3 regions of the Streptomyces sp. NPDC051987 genome follow, and region 2 is predicted to be linked to each of the others. Evidence: riboswitches for the same ligand, from Rfam matches in the RefSeq annotation. Region 2 holds a riboswitch; each other region holds the start of a gene.
What was found. Region 2 has a riboswitch for thiamine pyrophosphate ahead of thiC (phosphomethylpyrimidine synthase ThiC). Riboswitches for the same ligand answer to the same signal wherever they lie in the genome.
Positions count from the first base shown of each region.

Region 1: another riboswitch for thiamine pyrophosphate. It lies ahead of AB0M11_RS31150 (thiamine ABC transporter substrate-binding protein); the one in region 2 lies ahead of thiC (phosphomethylpyrimidine synthase ThiC).
Region 3: another riboswitch for thiamine pyrophosphate. It lies ahead of thiO (glycine oxidase ThiO); the one in region 2 lies ahead of thiC (phosphomethylpyrimidine synthase ThiC).

Region 1 is NZ_JBFAXI010000078.1:27,595-34,309, reverse strand. It holds gene AB0M11_RS31165 (cytochrome P450) at 45-1,289, shown strand; gene AB0M11_RS31160 (VOC family protein) at 1,317-2,102, shown strand; gene rlmN (23S rRNA (adenine(2503)-C(2))-methyltransferase RlmN) at 2,183-3,289, shown strand; TPP riboswitch at 3,332-3,439, shown strand; gene AB0M11_RS31150 (thiamine ABC transporter substrate-binding protein) at 3,513-4,583, shown strand; gene AB0M11_RS31145 (iron ABC transporter permease) at 4,628-6,226, shown strand; gene AB0M11_RS31140 (ABC transporter ATP-binding protein) at 6,226-6,715, shown strand, end outside.
Region 2 is NZ_JBFAXI010000008.1:19,335-26,049, reverse strand. It holds gene AB0M11_RS06600 (metallophosphoesterase) at 1-608, shown strand, start outside; gene AB0M11_RS06595 (hypothetical protein) at 789-1,658, shown strand; gene thiC (phosphomethylpyrimidine synthase ThiC) at 1,767-3,587, opposite strand; TPP riboswitch at 3,580-3,757, opposite strand; gene AB0M11_RS06585 (YibE/F family protein) at 3,829-5,337, shown strand; gene AB0M11_RS06580 (SsgA family sporulation/cell division regulator) at 5,489-5,926, opposite strand; gene AB0M11_RS06575 (helix-turn-helix domain-containing protein) at 6,025-6,715, opposite strand, start outside.
Region 3 is NZ_JBFAXI010000113.1:17,876-24,590, reverse strand. It holds gene AB0M11_RS36340 (hypothetical protein) at 1-658, opposite strand, end outside; gene metF (methylenetetrahydrofolate reductase [NAD(P)H]) at 715-1,638, opposite strand; gene thiE (thiamine phosphate synthase) at 1,752-2,399, opposite strand; gene AB0M11_RS36325 (Rv2175c family DNA-binding protein) at 2,433-2,798, opposite strand; gene AB0M11_RS36320 (FAD-dependent oxidoreductase) at 2,907-4,139, opposite strand; TPP riboswitch at 4,278-4,389, shown strand; gene thiO (glycine oxidase ThiO) at 4,387-5,556, shown strand; gene thiS (sulfur carrier protein ThiS) at 5,688-5,900, shown strand; gene AB0M11_RS36305 (thiazole synthase) at 5,906-6,700, shown strand.

The DNA.
Region 1 (6,715 bases), on a different contig from region 2:
TCCCTGTGAGGACGCTGTGTTCTCCGACGTGCAGGGAGTTGCCCATGCCCCTCGACCCGGCCCCGGCTTCCGACCCGCGCCCGTCCGCGGCCCCGCCGCCGGTGCGGTTCTGGCCCGTCGGAGATCTGCCCGCCCTCGACCCGGACCCGTTCCTCGACGAACTGCTGCGGGACGAGCCGGTCACCCGGATCCGGCTCGCGTACGGCGAGGGGGACGCCTGGCTGACCACCCGGTACGAGGACGTCCGCTTCGTCACCTCCGACCCGCGCTTCTCCCGGGAGCTGGTCGTCGGCCGGGACGTCACCAGCATGCGCCCGGCGCCCGTGGCCTCCCAGACGTCCGGTCTGCAGTACATCGACCCGCCGGGGCACAACCGGCTGCGCCGGGTCGTCGCCCGTGCCTTCACCGGGCGGGCCATGCAGCGGCTGCGGCCGATGGCGGAGCGGCGAGCCGGTGAACTCCTCGACACGATGGAGGCCGCGGGCCCGCCGGCCGACCTCATGGAGCATCTGCACGGTCCGTTCCCGATCGCCGTGGTCCGTGACTTCCTCGGCGTGGACGAGAAGGACTGGCACCGCTGGGCGGCCACCGGCGAGGCACTGCTCTCCGCCGGCCCCGACGCCGAGGAGCGTGCCCGGGAGGCCGCCCGGACCACCCGGGCCCGGATCGCCGAGCTGCTGCACAGCCGCCGCGAGGAGCCCCGCGAGGACCTCGCCGGGGTGCTGGCGCAGGCCACCGCGGACGGCGAGATCACCGACGACGAGGCGGTCTCCCTGGCCACCGCCATCCAGGTCAGCGGCGGCCACGCGGTTCGCAACAACAGCGGCTCGATGATGTACGCGCTGCTCACCCACCCCGAACAGCTGGACCGGCTGCGCCGTGAGCCGGAGCTGGTGCCGAAGGCGGTGGACGAGCTGTTCCGCTTCGTCCCGCACCGCAACGGCGTCGGCATCCCGCGCGTCGCCGTCGAGGACGTCGAGGTCGGCGGTCGGCTGATCCGGGCCGGTGACGTCGTCTACAACTCCTACGTCGCCGCCAACCGCGACCCCGCCGTCTTCGCCGACCCCGACGACCTGGACTTCGACCGCGCGGACGGCCCCCACCTGGCCTTCGGCCACGGCCCGCACCACTGCATGGCCGCGATCATGGCCCGTATGGAGGCCGAGATCATGATCGGTTCGGTGCTCACCCGCTTTCCCGGCATCCGGCTGGCCGTGCCGGCCGAGGAGGTCGCGTTCCAGCGCCAGGGCCTGATCCGCGGACCGCGTACGCTGCCCGTGACCTGGTGACCGGCGAGGGCCGAGGAGGACCCGACCATGCTGACGACCACCTATGTCCCCGGCGCTCCCAACTGGCTGGACCTGGGCACCCGGGACATCGCCGCGAGCGCCGCCTTCTACGGGGCCGTCTTCGGCTGGCGGCACCGGTCGGCGGGACCGGAGGCGGGCGGCTACGGCTTCTTCGAGCAGGAAGGCAGCACGGTCGCCGGGATCGGGCCGCTCACCGCGGAGGGCGCGAGCCCGTCCTGGAGGGTGTACTTCCACACCCCGGACGCCGACGCCACCGCCAAGGCCGTCGAGCAGGCGGGCGGCAGTGTCCGTATCGCCCCGGCGGACGTCTTCACCTTCGGACGGGCTGCCGCCTTCGTCGACCCGACCGGCGCGGACTTCGCCGTCTGGCAGCCGGGCGAGACCCGGGGCCTGGACCTCGTCGCGGTCCCCGGCAGCCTGGCCAGGGCGGAGCTGTACACCACCGACGCGGACGCGGCGAAGGCGTTCTACGGGTCGGTCTTCGCCTGGCGGACGACCGACGTGCCGATCGGCCCCGCCCTGACGTACACGGTCCTCTTCCCCTCCGCCGGTGACGCGTCCGCGCACGGCGGGCTGATGCAGCTGCCCCAGGCCAACCTCGACGCCGGCTCCACCTCGGAATGGCACCCCTACTTCGAGGTGCGGGACTGCGACGCCACGCTCGCCGCCGCCACCGAGGCCGGGGCCACCGTCCTCATCCCGGCCACCGAGGCCCCGGGCATCGGCCGCTTCGCCATGTTCCTCGACCCCGCCGGCGCCGCCTTCGCCGTCATCACGACCGCCACGGGCTGAACCGGGACCGTCCCGGGCCGCACCGGGCCCCACACCGCCGTCGCGGGCCACCTGAGTGGATCTGCGACACTGGTACCACCATGCCCAAGCCCGGAGAACTCACTTTCGTCGCGCCGCGCGGAGCCAAGAAGCCGCCGCGGCATCTCGCCGATCTCTCGCCCGCCGAGCGCAAGGACGCGGTGGCCGAGGTCGGGGAGAAGCCGTTTCGTGCCAAGCAGCTCTCGCAGCACTACTTCGCGCGGTACGCGCACGACCCCGAGCAGTGGACGGACATCCCGGCCGGCTCGCGGGAGAAGCTGCGGGAGGCGCTGTTCCCTGAGCTGATGACGGTCGTCCGGCATCTGTCGACCGACGAGGGGACGACCCGCAAGACGCTGTGGCGGCTGTTCGACGGGACGCTCGTCGAGTCGGTGCTGATGCGCTACCCGGACCGGGTGACCATGTGCATCAGTTCGCAGGCCGGCTGCGGGATGAACTGCCCGTTCTGCGCGACGGGGCAGGCCGGTCTCGACCGGAACCTGTCCACCGCCGAGATCGTCCACCAGATCGTCGACGGGATGCGGGCGCTCAGGGACGGCGAGGTGCCCGGCGGCCCCGCGCGGCTGTCCAACATCGTCTTCATGGGGATGGGCGAGCCGCTCGCCAACTACAAGCGGGTGGTCTCAGCGATCCGGGCGCTGACCGACCCCGCCCCGGACGGACTCGGGCTCTCCCAGCGCGGGATCACCGTCTCGACCGTCGGACTGGTCCCGGCCATCCACCGGTTCGCCGACGAGGGCTTCAAGTGCCGGCTCGCGATCTCCCTGCACGCCCCCGACGACGAACTGCGCGACACCCTCGTCCCCGTGAACACGCGGTGGAAGGTCCGCGAGGTCCTGGACGCCGGGTTCGAGTACGTCGAGAAGAGCGGGCGCCGGCTGTCCATCGAGTACGCGCTGATCCGGGACATCAACGACCAGGCGTGGCGCGGAGACCGGCTGGGCCGGCTGCTCAGGGGCAAGCCCGTGCACGTCAACCTCATCCCGCTGAACCCGACGCCGGGTTCGAAGTGGACCGCGTCGCGGCCGGAGGACGAGAAGGCGTTCGTCGAGGCGATCGAGGCGCATGGTGTGCCGGTGACGATCCGGGACACCCGTGGGCAGGAGATCGACGGCGCCTGCGGTCAGCTCGCGGCCACCGAGCGGTAACGCCGTCGGCGCCGAGCGGTAGGATCTGGCCAACACATCTTCATATTCCGACAGGGGAGCGCCACAGCGCTGAGAGTGCGGCAACCGGGCCGCAGACCCTCTGAACCTCGCCCAGGTCATTCTGGGTAGGAAGTTCGGTCATCACTCGAGCTGTTGCGCCCTGCCCGCACACCGCGGGCGGGGCCGCGTCTCTTCCTGGACCGCCCCAGGAGGAAAACAACCAGTGCACACCAGGACCTTCGTGGCCGCGGCCGTCGGGCTCGGGCTCGTCACGCTGTCCGCCTGCTCGTCCGCCGCCGACGGCGGCGCCGGCTCCAGGACCGTCACCCTCGTCAGCCACGACTCGTGGGCCGTCTCCAAGAACGTGCTCAAGGACTTCGAGAAGCAGTCCGGCTACCAGGTCAGGGTCCTCAAGGACGGCGACGCCGGGCAGGCCGTCAACAAGGCGATCCTGACCAAGGACAACCCGCAGGGCGACGTCTTCTTCGGCGTGGACAACACCCTGCTCTCCAGGGCCCTCGACAACGGGCTCTTCCAGTCGTACCGGGCGAAGGGGCTCGACAAGGTCGGCGCGGCGTACCAGCTCGACGCGGGCAGGCACCGGGTCACGCCCATCGACTACGGCGACATCTGCGTCAACTACGACAAGGCGTACTTCACCCGGCACAAGCTGACCCCGCCGACGTCGTACGCCGACCTCGTCAAGCCGGAGTACAGGAACCTCCTCGTCACCGAGAACGCGGCCACCTCCTCGCCGGGGCTCGGCTTCCTGCTCGGGTCGGCCGCCCGGTACGGGGACAGCGGCTGGCAGGACTACTGGAAGAAGCTCACGGCCAACGGCGTCAAGGTGGTCGACGGCTGGGAGCAGGCCTACAACGAGGAGTTCTCCGGCTCGGCCGGCGGCAGGAAGGCGGGCGGCGACCGGCCGCTCGTCGTGTCGTACGCCTCCTCCCCGCCCGCCGAGGTCATCTACGCCGACCCGAAGCCGAGCACCGCGCCCACCGGGGTCGCGGCCGGCACCTGCTTCCGCCAGATCGAGTTCGCCGGGCTGCTGAGCAACGCGAGGAACACCAAGGGCGGCAAGGCGCTCATCGACTTCCTGGTCTCCAAGGAGTTCCAGGAGGACATGCCGCTGAACATGTTCGTGTATCCGGTGGTCGACGGGGCGAGGGTGCCCGCCGAGTTCACGAAGTACGGGCCCGCCGCGAAGGACCCCGAGACCATGGCGCCCGACAGGATCGCCGCCGACCGTGACCAGTGGGTCAAGACGTGGACGTCACTCGTACTCAAGTAGCCCCCCGCACCGGGCGCCGGGGGAGCGCGGCGCGGCTCGGCCTGATGGCCGTGCCCGTCGCGTTCTTCGGCGTCTTCTTCGCCTGGCCGGTCGCGGCGATCGTGACCCGCGGGCTGAAGGCCGACGGGGTGTGGCGGCTCGGGAGGATCGCCGACGTCGTCGGGCAGTCCGACATCCGGCACGTGCTCTGGTTCACCACCTGGCAGGCACTTGCCTCCACCGCGCTCACCCTGCTGGCCGCCCTGCCCGCCGCCTACGTCTTCGCCCGCCTCGACTTCCCGGGCAGACAGGTGCTGCGGGCCGTGGTGACGGTGCCCTTCGTGCTGCCGACGGTCGTGGTGGGGACCGCCTTCCTCGCGCTCGTCGGGCGGGGCGGACTGCTGGACGAGCTGTGGGGGGTGCGGCTCGACACCACGGTCTGGGCCATCCTGCTCGCGCACGTCTTCTTCAACTACGCGGTCGTCGTGCGCACCGTGGGCGGGCTGTGGGCCCAGCTGGACCCCCGGCAGGAGGAGGCCGCCCGAATGCTCGGCCTCTCCCCGCCGGCCGCCTGGCGGAAGGTCACCCTGCCCGCGCTCGCGCCCGCCGTGGCCGCCGCCGCGCTGATGGTGTTCCTCTTCACCTTCACCTCCTTCGGGGTGGTGCAGATCCTCGGCGGACCGACGTTCGCCACCCTCGAAGTGGAGATCTACCGGCAGACCTCCGAGATCTTCGACCTCTCCACGGCCGCCGTCCTCACCCTCGTGCAGTTCGCGGCGGTCGGTGCGGTCCTCGCCGTGCACGCGTGGACGGTGCGGCGCCGGGAGAGCGCGCTCCGGCTGGTCGACCCCGCGGTGACGGCACGCCGGCCGCGCGGGGCCGGACAGTGGGCGCTGCTCGGGGGAGTGCTCGCCACCATCGCCGTCCTCCTCGTCCTGCCCCTGGCCGTGCTGGTACGGCGGTCGCTGGACGGCGGGTTCGGGTACTACCGCGCGCTGGGCGACGCCGACGGCGGGACCTTCCTGGTCGCGCCGATCGAGTCGGTGGTCAACTCCCTGGAGTACGCGGTCGCGGCCACCGCCATCGCGGTGGCGATCGGCGGGCTCGCCGCCGCCGCGCTGGCCCGGCGGGACGCGGGACGCATTGTACGGGGGTTCGACGCGCTGCTGATGCTGCCGCTCGGGGTGTCCGCGGTGACCGTCGGCTTCGGGTTCCTGATCGCGCTCGACAAGCCGCCGCTGGATCTGCGCCAGTCCTGGATCCTGGTCCCGCTCGCCCAGGCACTGGTCGGTGTGCCCTTCGTCGTACGGACCATGCTGCCCGTGCTGCGGGCCGTGGACGAGCGGCTGCGGGAGGCGGCGGCCGTGCTCGGGGCGTCGCCCTGGCGGGTGTGGCGGGAGGTCGATCTGCCCCTGGTGCGGCGGGCGTTGCTGATCGCGGCGGGCTTCGCCTTCGCGGTGTCGCTGGGGGAGTTCGGGGCGACCGTGTTCATCGCGCGGCCCGACAATCCGACCCTGCCGGTGGCGGTGGCCCGGCTGCTGTCCCGCCCCGGTGATCTCAACTACGGCCAGGCGATGGCCCTTTCCACGATTCTGATGGTGGTGTGCGCGGTGGCGCTGCTGGTTCTGGAGCGGCTGCGGACCGACCGGACGGGGGAGTTCTGATGCTGCTGACTCTCGACGCGGCCACCGTGCGGTTCGGCGGCCGGGCCGTGCTCGACGCCGTCGGCCTGGAGGTCGCCGAGCACGAGGTGGTGTGCGTGCTCGGGCCCAGCGGAAGCGGCAAGTCGACGCTGCTGCGGGCGGTCGCGGGTCTGCAACCGCTGGATTCCGGAAGGGTGTTGCTCGACGGACACGACCAGGCGCGGGTGCCGGCGCACCAGCGCGGCGTCGGTCTGATGTTCCAGGACCATCAGCTCTTCCCGCAGCGGGACGTGGGCCAGAACGTGGCCTTCGGACTGCGGATGCGCGGCGCCGGGAAGCCGGAACAGGCGTCACGCGTGGGCGAGTTGCTGGACCTGGTGGGGCTGCCGGGTGCGGCCCGGCGGGCCGTCGCCGGACTCTCCGGCGGTGAGCAGCAGCGGGTGGCGCTCGCCCGTGCGCTGGCGCCCCGGCCCCGGCTGCTGATGCTCGACGAGCCCCTGGGCCAGCTGG
Region 2 (6,715 bases):
GCGGCTACTGCAAGGCGCTCATGGGCAACCACGAGCTGCTGCTGCTCGGCGCCAAACGGTTCGGCGACACGCCCGTCAACTCCGGTGCGGGCACCGCCACCTTCCAGGCCGCCTGGCTGCTCAACGGCGGCCAGAAGACCGACATGGACCGGCTCCAGGACCACCACCTCCAGTGGATGGCCCGCCTGGACGCCGTCGAGCAGGTCGACGGATATCTGCTGGTCCACTCCGACACCACCGCCTACCTCGACTACGGCGACTCGATCGAGGCGGTCAACGACACGGTCCGCGAGACCATCACGCGCAATGACGCGGACGAGGTCTGGGACCTGTTCCGCAAATTCACCAAGCGCTTCTCCTTCCGCGACGAGGGGGGTGCAGACGCCGTCCGTTCCCTTCTCGATACGTACGGCGGTACCCGCATCGTTCACGGACACAGCCCGATTCCCTATCTGCTGGGCGAAGTCGGCTCCGAGGAGGGCGAAGAGGGCACCGGCCCGGTCGTGGAGGAGCCGCACGTCTACGCCGACGGGCTGGCCATCGCCATGGACGGCGGCGTGACCATGGCCGGAAAGCTGCTGGTGAGGCAACTTCCGCTGGACGTCTGAGGGTTCGCCCGGCTGTTTCATCCTCCCGACGTCACACGCGGGCCACCCCCAATTTCCGGCAACCCCCTGTCACCGCGTGCCGTAACGGCTCTACCATCGGTTTATCCGTAGCAGGCTCCCCTCCGTTTCTGCCCGACGGCTCGCCGGCGTGCGAGCACAAGCCCTACGGAGCATCGGGGGATGCACATGAACAGCGTTCCGCAGCACCTGCACAGCGAGGACCGCCAGGAATACGAGCGGATCCTCGATGAGGCGCTGCGCTCCGCCCAGTACCGTCCCGAACTGGCCGGTATAGGCCAGCGTCTGAACACCGAACAGCTGCGCACCATGGCGCTCAACGCCACCGCACTGATCACGGCGGCCGCGGCGACCGAGTACCAGCATTATGTGAAGGTCCGCGAGGAACTGCGCAATCCGGCGCGGTCCACCCCGGCCACCGTCCAGGACTCCGGCTCCGTGGAGCCGGGCACGGGCGGCTCGTTGGGGCTCGCCACCACCCTCGGCGAGGCGGCCGAGACGACCGGCGCCGGGGGCTTCGCCCTCGCCCTGGTCCTGGCGCCCGTGCTCGCCGGCACCGCCGCGGCGATATTCCTCCTCGTCGGCTACGTCCTGAAGATGCTGGACCCGGCCCCGGCGTTCGCCGAGACCATGCTCACGGCCGGCTGGGTGTTCGGCGCCGTGACCGCGGCCACCATCGTCATGGCCGGCACGGGGCTGCTGCTCACCGCACTGCGCAACAGTCCTTCGCTGGAGGCCGGAGCCTACGGCGAGCCCGACGGAGAGGTGGCCAAGGCCCGGGAGGCCTGGCGGGACGCCCTGCTGGAGCGCGGCATCCTGCCCTTCCTGCGGGAAGCGCTGGCCACCGACACCGGCACGGCCGGGCTGCGCAGTACGGCTCCGACGGGCCCAGCGGGCCGGATGCCGCGGCTCGGTTACGACCGTCCCGGCTTCAGCACCGACGACGGGGCCGCCCCGGCCTCTCGCCCGAGCTTCACCAGCCCGGACTACACCAGCCCGGACTTCGGAGGCCCGGAGCACCAGCCGGAATGACCCGGCCTGCGCCCCCTGGCCGGGGGCGCAGGCCGGACACCCGGCCCACGAGACCGCACCGGAGGACTGCCGGGAGACCCGCCCGCAGCACTCCGCCCGCGGCGGCCGTCAGTCCGCGATCGGCAGGTACACCCGGTTGCCGCCCGCCGCGAACTCCTTCGACTTCTGCAACATCCCCTCCGCGACCTCCTCGGGAGACGCCTCGTCGGCCGGCGCGCCGCCGAACCGCTCCGTGATGGTCTGGCTGATCTTCATCGAGCAGAACTTCGGCCCGCACATCGAGCAGAAGTGGGCCGTCTTCGCCGGTTCCGCCGGAAGCGTCTCGTCGTGGAACCCGCGGGCCGTGTCCGGGTCCAGGGCGAGGTTGAACTGGTCCTCCCAGCGGAACTCGAACCGGGCGTCGGACAGCGCGTCGTCCCACTCCTGCGCGCCCGGGTGGCCCTTGGCCAGGTCGGCCGCGTGGGCTGCGATCTTGTAGGTGATGACGCCGGTCTTGACGTCGTCCCGGTTGGGCAGGCCCAGGTGCTCCTTCGGCGTGACGTAGCAGAGCATCGCCGTACCCCACCAGGCGATCATCGCGGCACCAATGCCGGAGGTGATGTGGTCGTACGCCGGCGCGACGTCCGTGGTCAGCGGGCCGAGCGTATAGAACGGAGCTTCATCGCAGATCTCCTGCTGAAGGTCGATGTTCTCCTTGATCTTGTGCATCGGGACGTGACCCGGGCCTTCGATCATGGTCTGAACATGGAAACGCCTGGCGATCCGGTTGAGTTCCCCGAGCGTGCGCAGTTCCGCGAACTGGGCCTCGTCGTTGGCGTCCGCGATGGAGCCGGGGCGCAGCCCGTCCCCCAGGGAGTAGGTGACGTCGTAGGCGGCGAGGATCTCGCAGAGTTCCTCGAAGTTCTCGTACAGGAACGATTCCTTGTGGTGGGCGAGGCACCAGGCCGCCATGATCGAGCCGCCGCGCGAGACGATGCCGGTCTTGCGGTTGGCGGTGAGCGGCACGTACGGCAGGCGCACGCCCGCGTGGACGGTCATGTAGTCCACGCCCTGCTCGGCCTGTTCGACGACCGTGTCCTTGTAGATCTCCCAGGTCAGTTCCTCGGCCCTGCCGTCGACCTTCTCCAGGGCCTGGTAGAGCGGCACCGTGCCGATGGGGACAGGGGAGTTGCGCAGCACCCACTCGCGGGTGGTGTGGATGTTGCGACCGGTGGACAGGTCCATGACCGTGTCGGCGCCCCAGCGGGTCGCCCAGGTCATCTTCTCGACCTCCTCCTCGATGGAGGAGGTGACTGCCGAGTTCCCGATGTTGGCGTTGACCTTCACCAGGAACCGCTTGCCGATGATCATCGGCTCGATCTCCGGGTGGTTGACGTTGGCGGGCAGTACGGCCCTGCCTGCCGCTATCTCCTCGCGGACCACCTCGGGAGAAACGTTCTCGCGGATGGCCACGTACTCCATCTCCGGGGTGATCTCGCCCCGGCGTGCGTACGCGAGCTGCGTCACCGCCTCGCCGTTCCGGCCGCGCCGCGGCTGGCGTGGCCGGCCCGGGAAGACCGCGTCCAGGTTGCGCAGACCTCCGCGGGGCGAGGTGTGCTTGATCCCGTCGTCCTCGGGACGGACGGGACGGCCCGCGTACTCCTCGGTGTCGCCGCGGCCGACGATCCAGTTCTCCCGCAGCGGCGGCAGGCCCCTGCGGACGTCGGTCTCGACGAGCGGATCGGTGTACGGGCCTGAGGTGTCGTAGAGCGTCACCGACTGCCCGTTGCTGAGATGCACCTGACGGACCGGCACCCGCAGATCAGGGCGGGAGCCCTCGACATATCCCTTGTGCCAGCCGATGGACTTCCCGGCCTCCGGGTGAGTTTCCCCCGTGATGGGCTGTTCGTCCTGACTGGAGGCAGGCGTGCGTACGTCCTTGTTGGTCATGAGACCTACTCCCTACGCCGGCATTACCCGGTAACAGGTTCGGCGGTCGACGCAGCGGCTTCCGTCGGGCGGCGTTCCCTGTGAAACATCATTCGTTCCACGTGAAACATCGCAAATACGGAGGTCAGCGCCCTCTCAGCCCGGTGCTCCGAGCTCCCGCGTGTGCAAAGGTGCCTCCACGCTAGCGTCAATTCGGGCGCGGTGAACAGGGGGCCCTTGCCGTTCTTGCGATGATCGGGCGGTGACCTCGACACAGCAGCACCCTTACCCGCCCTCCGAGCCGCAGCGCGGCAACGGCGCCTCGCAGGGCGGCGGAACCGGCCACGGGGGCCATGGTGCCGGTGACGGCCACATCCACAGACAGGCCGAGCCGTACGACCACCACCAGGCTGCCGGCCACGCCCACGGCCCCGGCCAGAGCGGCCACGCGCACGGGCACAGCCACAGCCACGGGCCCGCCGCGCCCGTCTCCAAGCATCTACGCAAGGTCATCGCGGCGATCCTGATCCCCTTCACCGCCGCGGTCGTGGTCGGCCTGGTGCTGCTGTGGCCCGGCGGTGCCCCGCCGCACGAGCGCACCGGGGTGGGCTTCGACCGCCAGACCCAGGCGGCGACGGTCACCAAGGTCCTCTCGGTGAGCTGCAAGTCGGTCAACGCCTCAGGAGGCGGCTCGACGGACGACGCCTCCACCGCCGACGGCACGTCCTCGAAGCGGGAGGACGGCGGCACCTGCAAGAAGGCCACGGTCCGGGTCGACACCGGCAAGGACAAGGGCCGTACCTTCACCGAGATCGTGCAGCCCGACCAGTCACGGCAGTTGCACGAAGGCGAGAAGGTCGTGGCGGCGTACGAACCCTCCGCGCCCAAGGACCTGCAGTACTCGGTCACCGACGTGAACCGGAAGTTCCCGATGGCGCTGCTGGCCGGGATCTTCGCGCTCGCCGTCGTGGTGGTGGGCCGACTGCGTGGTGTGATGGCGCTGGTCGCGCTGGCCGTCAGCTTCCTGGTCCTGACCCTGTTCATCCTCCCGGCGGTCCTGCAGGGCTCCAATCCGCTGCTGGTGGCGGTGGTCGGGTCGAGTGCCATCATGCTGATCGCCCTGTACATGTGTCACGGGCTGTCCGCCCGGACCTCGGTGGCGGTGCTCGGCACGCTGGTCTCGCTGTGCCTGATCGGCCTGCTGGGCTCGGAGTTCATCGACTGGGCCGCACTCACCGGCAACACCGATGACAGCACCGGTCTGATCCACGGCCTGTATCCGTCGATCGACATGAGCGGTCTGCTGCTGGCCGGTGTCATCATCGGTTCGCTGGGTGTCCTGGACGATGTGACGGTGACACAGACCTCGGCGGTCTGGGAGCTGCACGAGGCCAACCCGACGATGGGCTGGCGCGGGCTGTACCGGGCTGGTATCCGCATCGGCCGCGACCACATCGCCTCGGTCGTCAACACCCTCGTACTGGCCTACGCGGGTGCCGCGCTGCCGCTGCTGCTGCTCTTCTCGATCGCGCAGAGCAGTGTGGCCACGGTCGCCAACAGCGAGCTGGTGGCCGAGGAGGTCGTGCGCACGCTGGTCGGCTCGATCGGCCTGGTCGCCTCGGTGCCGGTCACCACGCTGCTCGCGGCCCTGGTCGTGTCGGCCGACCGGGCGGGCACGGGAACGGCCGCGGCCATGGAGGCAGCGTCAGCCGGGCCGACCGCACCGCCGGCCCCGACGCACGGTGGCCGGGGGCGGCGCCGGAAACGGTGAGGCCGGCGCAGCGCGGCCGGGCCAGCGCGGCCGGGACACGGACATCGGTGATGCGGAGAGGTGTCGCGACTGACGTCGTGGACACGCAGAAGCGTTCCTGCGCGTCCGCACACGGCTCGACGGAGCGACGTGCGCCCCGTGCGGTACCTCTTCAGCCGGCGCTCTGCTCCTCGGCCAGGATGCGGTCGAGGGCCTCGTCGAGGTGCGCGTCGAAGTCGGCGAGCGAGCCCTCCTGGCCGAGCGGCACCAGTTTGTCCGTACGGTCGAGGAACGCCACCAGCGGCGGCGCGGAGGACCGGAACATCGCCTGGTCGCCACCGACCTGAAGCCGGATCAGGACCTCGCCCAGCACCTCGGCATCGGCGGGCGCGATGTGCACATCTCCCTCGCCGCACGGCCGTCCCACCCCGTCGATCAGCAGCTCCCGGCCGAAGGCCCAGGTGACCGGTGCGTCCCCGGGCAGATGGAAGGTGAGCCGGACGGCATAGGGATCACACGTCTCGTAGCGCAACTCCACGGGGATGCGGAAGGAGAGCTCCTCCGACACGAGAAAGCTCATCATGACTTCTGCTTGTACGGACTCGCGCATTGCCTACCCCGTCATATGACACCGACTGGCCGGGATTAATCCCTTGATGGTGGTCAAATCTTGCTGAACGTACACGTGAGATCACAAGGAGTGAGTTTTCAGATACTGATAGCGAGTGCCAGGGATCCCAGATGCCGGCCCACCTCGGCCTGCAACTGACGGACAGCGGGCAGCAGCCGGTCGGCCTGGTGCAGGGGCAGGGAGATGGCGATCGTGGCGGCGGTGGTGCCGACGGTCAGAGGAATGGCGGCACAGACGGTCCCCAGCGCGTACTCCTGGCGTTCCACCACCGGGGCCATCCGCCGCGTCCGCTCCAGCCGGCGCAGCAGCATCTGGCCGTCACGGACGGTGTAAGGAGTGATGGGCCGCACGGGATAGCGGCTCAGATGGTCACGGCGGACGTCGTCGTCCAGCTGGGAGAGAAGACACTGACCGATGGCGTGCGCGTGTCCGGTCTCGCGGAAGTCGGCCCACTCCTCCACCGCCGGAGCACCTGGGGAGTCGGCGACGCACATGACCTCGATCTCACCGTCCCGGTACATGGCGTAGTACACCGGGACACCGATCGAATCCCGCCAGTGAGCGAGGGTGTCGACGACCGCGCTGCGACGTTTCTGCTCTGCTCCGCTGCTGCTCAGTCGCTCCGCTGCCTCACCGAGGAAGAACAACCCCTTGTCCCGGCGCAGATAGCCCTCGTGGACCAGGGTGCGCAGCAGATGGTAGGCGGTGGGGAGGGCGAGGCCGGTCTCTCGGGCCAGTTGTTTGGCGGGGGCGCCGTGCGCGTGTCGG
Region 3 (6,715 bases), on a different contig from region 2:
ACCCGGAGTAGTCGTAGGCGTAGTTCTGGTCGCTGCCCTGGGCGGCGTACGCCTGGTCCTGGCCGGCGGTCGCGTAGGCGGCCCGCTGGTCGCCCGTCGCGGCGTAGCCGGAGTCGCGGTAGACGCCGTAGGAGCCGGTGTCGTCGGGCAGCGGCTGCGGCTCGTACACCGCGGTGGACTCGTTCGCGCCGGGCTCCATGGTGCGGGCGGCCGGGGTGAAGACGTCGTCGCGGTCGTAGTCGTCGCCGCCGAAGGACGGATCGCCGCCGTCCATGGCGTAGGCGGCGCGCTGCTCGGTGTAGGCGGCGTCGGCCGCCTCCGGGTCGGTGGCCGCCGGGCCGGGGTCCTCGTCGGGCTCGCCGCGGCGGCGCTTGGTCAGGCCGCCGCCGTCACCCTCCGCACCGGGGCGCTTGACGGCCCAGCCGGCCTCGAAGCCCCGGCGGAACGACAGCGTGACGTAGGTCTGGCCGACCGCGAAGGCGATCGCGCCCACGCCGATGACGATCACGGACGGGATCAGGACACCGAAGACCACCCCGAGGAAGCCGACGAAGGCGAGCAGCCGCCAGCGCAGCCGCGCCTTGTACTGCAGCAGGACCTCGCCGAGCAACCACAGTGCGACGATGCCGAATGCTACGTAGAGGACCGTCCAGCCCATGTACGCCCCTCCTCCAGTGACCGCTACGCAGTGTGTCGTACTCCGGTGCGGCCGGTCTAGGCCTGCGGGGGATGGTGCAGGCCCAGGTTCTCGTAGATCTCCAGCGTCGCCGTGGAGTTGTTCAGCGTGATGAAGTGCAGTCCGGGCACTCCCTCGGACAGTAGCCGGGCGCAGAACTCCGTGGCGTACTCGATGCCCATGGAGCGTACCGCCGCCGGATCGTCTTTGGCTGTGAGGATCCGCTCTTTCAGGGCGTCCGGGAAGGTCGCGTTGCTGAGTTTGGGCAGCCGTTCCAGCATCTTCACACTGGTGACCGGCAGAATTTCCGGGATGACCGGAGTCCGGCAGCCGGCCGCGGCGACCGAGTCGCGAAGGCGAAGATAGGGCTCGGGCCGGAAGAACATCTGCGTGATGGCGTAGTCGGCGCCCGCGCGGCACTTGTCGACGAAGTGCCGGACGTCGGTGTCCCAGTCGTCGGAGCGGGGATGCATCTCGGGAAAGGCGGCGACGCCCACGCAGAAGTCGCCCGACTCCTTGATGAGGCGGACGAGTTCGGCCGCGTAGGTCAGCCCCTGCGGGTGCGCCACCCACTCGCCCATCGGGTCACCGGGCGGGTCGCCGCGCACCGCGAGCATGTTGCGGATCCCGGCGTCCGCGTACTGGCCGATGATGTTGCGCAGTTCGGCCAGCGAGTGGTCGACCGCGGTGAGGTGGGCGACCGGGGTGAGCGTGGTGTCGGCGACGATCTGCTGGGTCTCCTTGACCGTGCCCGCGCGGGTGGAGCCGCCGGCCCCGTAGGTCACGGAGACGAAGTCGGGGGCGACCGCCTCGACCCGCCGGAGCGCGCTCCACAGGTTCCGCTCACCCTTGGGGGTCTTCGGCGCCGAGAACTCAAACGAGTACGTGGTCTTGCCGGTGGCGAGCATGTCGCTCACGGTGCGTGCGCGGTCCGTCCGGGTGGACGCGGTTCCGAGGGCCATACCCGCAGGTTAGTCAGGGCTGGACGGTCACCCAACCGAACTCGGGATATTTGCCCGAATTGCCGACCTCACGTCCGGATACTGGACATGTTTTCGGACCACGGGACCGCGCGTCACCGCGAGCGCAGCCGCTTGGCGAACTCGGCCGCCGCCGCGCCCGGGTCGTCGGCCGCGGTGAGCGCGCGGACCACGACCACCCGGCGGGCGCCCGCGTCCAGCACCTGGTCGAGGTTGCCCAGGTCGATGCCGCCGATGGCGAACCAGGGGCGGTCGGTGCCCAGGGCGGCGGTGTACCGCACCAGGCCGAGGCCGGGGGCGGGGCGGCCGGGCTTGGTGGGGGTGGGCCAGCAGGGACCGGTGCAGAAGTAGTCCACGCCGTCCTGCACGGCGGCCGCGGCGGCCTCGGACTCGGCGTGCGTGGAGCGGCCGATCAGGACGTCCGGGCCGAGGATCGCCCGCGCGGCGGGGACCGGCAGGTCGCCCTGGCCGAGGTGGAGCACGTCGGCGCCGGCCGCGTGGGCCACGTCCGCGCGGTCATTGACCGCGAGCAGCTTGCCGTGCCGGGCGCAGGCGTCGGCGAGGACCGCGAGGTGCTCCAGCTCCTCGGCGGCCTCCATGCCCTTGTCGCGCAGCTGCACGATGTCGACACCGCCCGCCAGGACCTCGTCCAGGAACGCGGCGAGGTCGCCCTGCTCCGTGCGGGCGTCCGTGCACAGGTAGAGCCGGGCGTCGGCCAGCCGGGCGCGGGCGGTGTCGGTCATCGGTGGTCCCCCGTGGTGTCGGTACTGGTCGCCTCAGACGGCGAGCGCCTGGGCGCGGCGCTTCACCTCCGTGCCGCGATTCTCGCTGAGCGCCTGCGCGGGGGTGCCGGGCAGGGTGGCGTCGGGAGTGAAGAGCCACTCCAGCATCTCTTCGTCCGTGAAGCCGTCGTCCCGCAGGAGCGTCAGGGTCCCGGAGAGGCCCTTGACCACCTTGTCCCCGTCGATGAAGGCGGCGGGGACGTGCAGTGCCCTGTTCTCACCGCGGCGGACGGCGATGAGCTGGCCCTCCTTGACCAGCTGCCGCACGCGCGTCACCTCGACGTCCATCATCTCTGCGATGTCGGGGAGGGTGAGCCAGGCGGGGACGAGAGCATCGATCTTTGCGTCAATCTCGGTCACGGGGTCAAGGGTAGGCGCAACGTCGGGTGGGCCGCGATGGGTGGTCGTCCGGGTGCGGCGCCGTCGGGGCTGGTCGCGCAGTTCCCCGCGCCCCTCACGGGGCGCCGCTCAGCCGTACGTCGCATCCTTCAAGGGACGCCCAGGGTCTGCCAGTGCCTCGGCGTCCATGTGGCGCCCCGCCTCGATCAGGCGCCGTCCTTGCGCCAGATCCCGAGGACGGCCTACCGCCAGAAGGGCTACCAGGCGGGTCTCGCGGAGCCAGCAGACGCTCCAGGAGGGGCCGGCCGGATCGCCGCGCCAGATCAGCCGGTCGGCGGCGGCGTGGTGGCCGGCGTACTGGACGAAGCGGCCGAACTGTTCGGACCAGAAGTACGGGACGGGGTCGTAGACGGCGTCGGTCTCGCCCAGGATGTTGGCGGCGACCGTGCGCGGGCCCTGGAGGGCGTTGTCCCAGTGGTGGACCAGCAGGCGCTCGCCGTAGCGGCCGGAGGGGAAGGAGGCGCAGTCGCCGACCGCGTAGACGTCGGGCACGGTGGTGCGCAGGCGGTCGTCGGCCAGCACGTCGCGGTGCGCGCCCAGCTCGATGCCGGAGCCGGTCAGCCAGGCGGTGGCGGGGCGGGCGCCGATCCCGACCACGACGGCGCCCGCGGGCAGCCGCGAGCCGTCGTCGAGCACCACCGCGCCGGGCTCGACGCCCGCCACGCGCGCGTGCGTGCGCAGTGCGGTGCCGCTGTCCGCGTACCAGGCGGCCATCGGCGCGGCGACCTCGGCGGGGAGCGCTCCGGCGAGCGGCCGGTCGGCGGCCTCCACGACGGTCACCGCGCAGCCGGCCTCGCGGGCCGCGGTGGCGAACTCGGCGCCGATCCAGCCCGCGCCGACGACCACGACGTCGTGCCGGCGGGCGAGCACGGGCCGCAGCCGCTCGGCGTCGTCCAGGGTGCGCAGCAGATGGACGCCGGGCACGCCCTCGGTGCCGGGCAGCGTGATCGGCTCGGCACCGGTGGCGAGGACCAGGACGTCGTACGGCACCGGTCCGGCGTCGGTGTCCAGCTCATGGTCGGCGGGGCGCACGCCCAGCGCCTCGCGGCCGAGCGCCAGCTCGATGCCGAGCGTCTCGAAGTCGACCTCGAACGCGGACCCCTCCGACGTGCCGAGCAGCACGGCCTTGGAGAGCGGCGGCCGGTCGTACGGCTGGTGCGGCTCTGCGCCGATCAGGGTGACGGCGCCCGTGAACCCCTGCTCCCGCAGGGCGACGGCGGTCTGCACCCCGGCCATGCCCGCGCCCACGACGACCACGCGCCGTGTCTGTGCCGTGCCCCGTAGCTGCGTCTGCTCACTCACCTGGTCCACCTGATCACCATAGACAAGAACGATAGACAACTGACAAAGAGTCAGTCAGCGGTCGTGGCGGGTGACCTGATGCACAGCGCCGCCCGAGGCCGTCTTACGAGGGCGCGGCCGGGCGGGCTAGGGTGGCGGTGAAGCACACGCGGGAGCCCGGACGCACCGGGCTGAGAGGGAGGCTGGCGGCCTCCGACCGTACGAACCTGATCCGGGTCATGCCGGCGAAGGGAGGGGCTGGACGCCCATGTCCTCACGTACGTCCGACGTCCTCGTCATCGGGGGCGGGATCATCGGCCTGGTCACGGCCTGGCGGGCGGCTCAACGCGGGCTCGCCACCGCCGTGGTCGACCCCGGGCCCGGCGGCGGGGCGGCACAGGTCGCGGCGGGGATGCTGGCCGCGGTCACCGAGCTGCACTACGGCGAGCAGACCCTGCTGGGGCTCAACCTGGCTTCCGCGCGCCGCTATCCCGGCTTCGCCGCCGAGCTGACCGAGCTCACCGGCCATGACCTCGGCTACCGGCGCTGCGGCACCCTCGCGGTCGCGCTGGACGCCGACGACCGGGCCCAGCTGCGCGAGCTGCACGCCCTCCAGCAACAGTCGGGCCTGGAGTCCGAGTGGCTGTCCGGGCGCGAGTGCCGGCGTCTGGAGCCGATGCTCGCGCCGGGCGTGCGCGGCGGGTTGCGGGTGGACGGCGACCACCAGATCGATCCGCGCCGGCTGGCAGGAGCACTGGTGGCCGCGTGCGAGCGGGCCGGGGTGGTGTTCCACCGGGACTGGGCGGAGCGCCTGGAGCTGGTACGGGAGCGGGCGGCCGGTGTCCGCACCCGTGCGGGTGAGGTGCTGGGCGCGGACCAGGTGGTACTCGCCGGCGGCAGCCTGAGCGGGCGGCTGGCGGGCGTGCCGGACGAGGTGCTGCCGCCGGTGCGGCCGGTGAAGGGGCAGGTGCTGCGGCTGACCGTGCCCGCGCGGTACGCGCCGTTCCTCGGCCGGACCGTCCGGGCCGTGGTACGCGGCGGGAACGTCTACCTGGTGCCTCGGGAGAACGGCGAGCTGGTCGTCGGCGCGACCAGCGAGGAGCTGGGCTGGGACACCACGGTCACCGCGGGCGGCGTGTACGAGTTGCTGCGCGACGCGCACGAGCTGGTGCCCGGGATCACCGAGCTGCCGCTGACCGAGACCCGGGCCGGACTGCGCCCCGGCTCCCCTGACAACGCGCCGCTGCTCGGGCCGACCCGCCTGGACGGGCTGCTGCTGGCCACCGGGCACTACCGCAACGGGGTGCTGCTCACGCCGGTCACGGGGGACGTGATGGCGGAGCTGCTGGCCGGCGGCGAGCTGCCGCCGGAGGCCCGTCCGTTCACGCCGCAGCGGTTCGACGCCGTTCCCGCCGGACTCGTGGAGCAGACCGCATGAACGCTGACCGTATGAACGCGGACCGTCCGAATGCAGACCGGCTCCCCGCGGACCGGCTCGACGCAGACCGGCCGAACGCAGAACGGCCGAACGCAGACCGGCTCGACCCAGACCGGCCGAACGCAGAACGGCTGAAGGTCTGCGTCACCGTCTCCGTCAACGGGGAGCGCCGGGAGATCGCTGCGGGCACCGCGCTCGACACCCTCGTGCGGTCGCTCACGGCCGCGCCGTCCGGGGTGGCCGCGGCCGTCAACGAGACCGTCGTGCCGCGCGGGCAGTGGGCGGCGACCGGGCTCGCCGAGGGCGACCGCGTGGAAGTCCTGACCGCCGTGCAGGGGGGCTGAGCGCCGTGGCCGACGATCCCTTCGTCCTCGGGGGTACGACCTTCTCCTCCCGGCTGATCATGGGTACCGGAGGCGCGCCCAGCCTGGAGGTGCTGGAGCGGGCGCTCGTGGCGTCCGGGACCGAGCTGACCACGGTCGCGATGCGGCGGGTTGACCCGGGGGTACGGGGATCCGTGCTGTCGGTGCTCGACCGGCTCGGGATCCGGGTGCTGCCCAACACGGCGGGGTGCCACACCGCCGGGGAGGCCGTGCTGACCGCCCGGCTGGCGCGGGAGGCGCTGGGGACCTCGCTGGTCAAGCTGGAGGTCATCGCCGACGAGCGGACGCTGCTGCCGGACCCGGTCGAGCTGCTTGACGCGGCGGAGACGCTGGTGGACGACGGGTTCACGGTGCTGCCGTACACCAACGACGATCCGGTGCTGGCGCGCAGGCTGGAGGACGTGGGGTGCGCCGCGGTGATGCCGCTCGGGTCGCCGATCGGGTCGGGGCTCGGGATCCGCAACCCGCACAACTTCCAGCTGATCGTCGAGCACGCGCGGGTGCCGGTGATCCTGGACGCGGGGGCCGGTACGGCGTCGGACGCGGCGCTGGCGATGGAGCTGGGGTGTGCCGGGGTGATGCTGGCGTCGGCGGTGACGCGGGCGCGGGATCCCGAGCGGATGGCTTGCGCCATGCGGGCCGGGGTGGAGGCGGGGCGGCTGGCGCGGCTGGCGGGGCGGATTCCGCGCCGGTACCTCGCGGAGGCGTCGTCTCCTGCGGAGGGCCTGGCCGTGCTGGACCTCGAGCGCCCTGCGTTCTGACCGCCGGTCCACTCC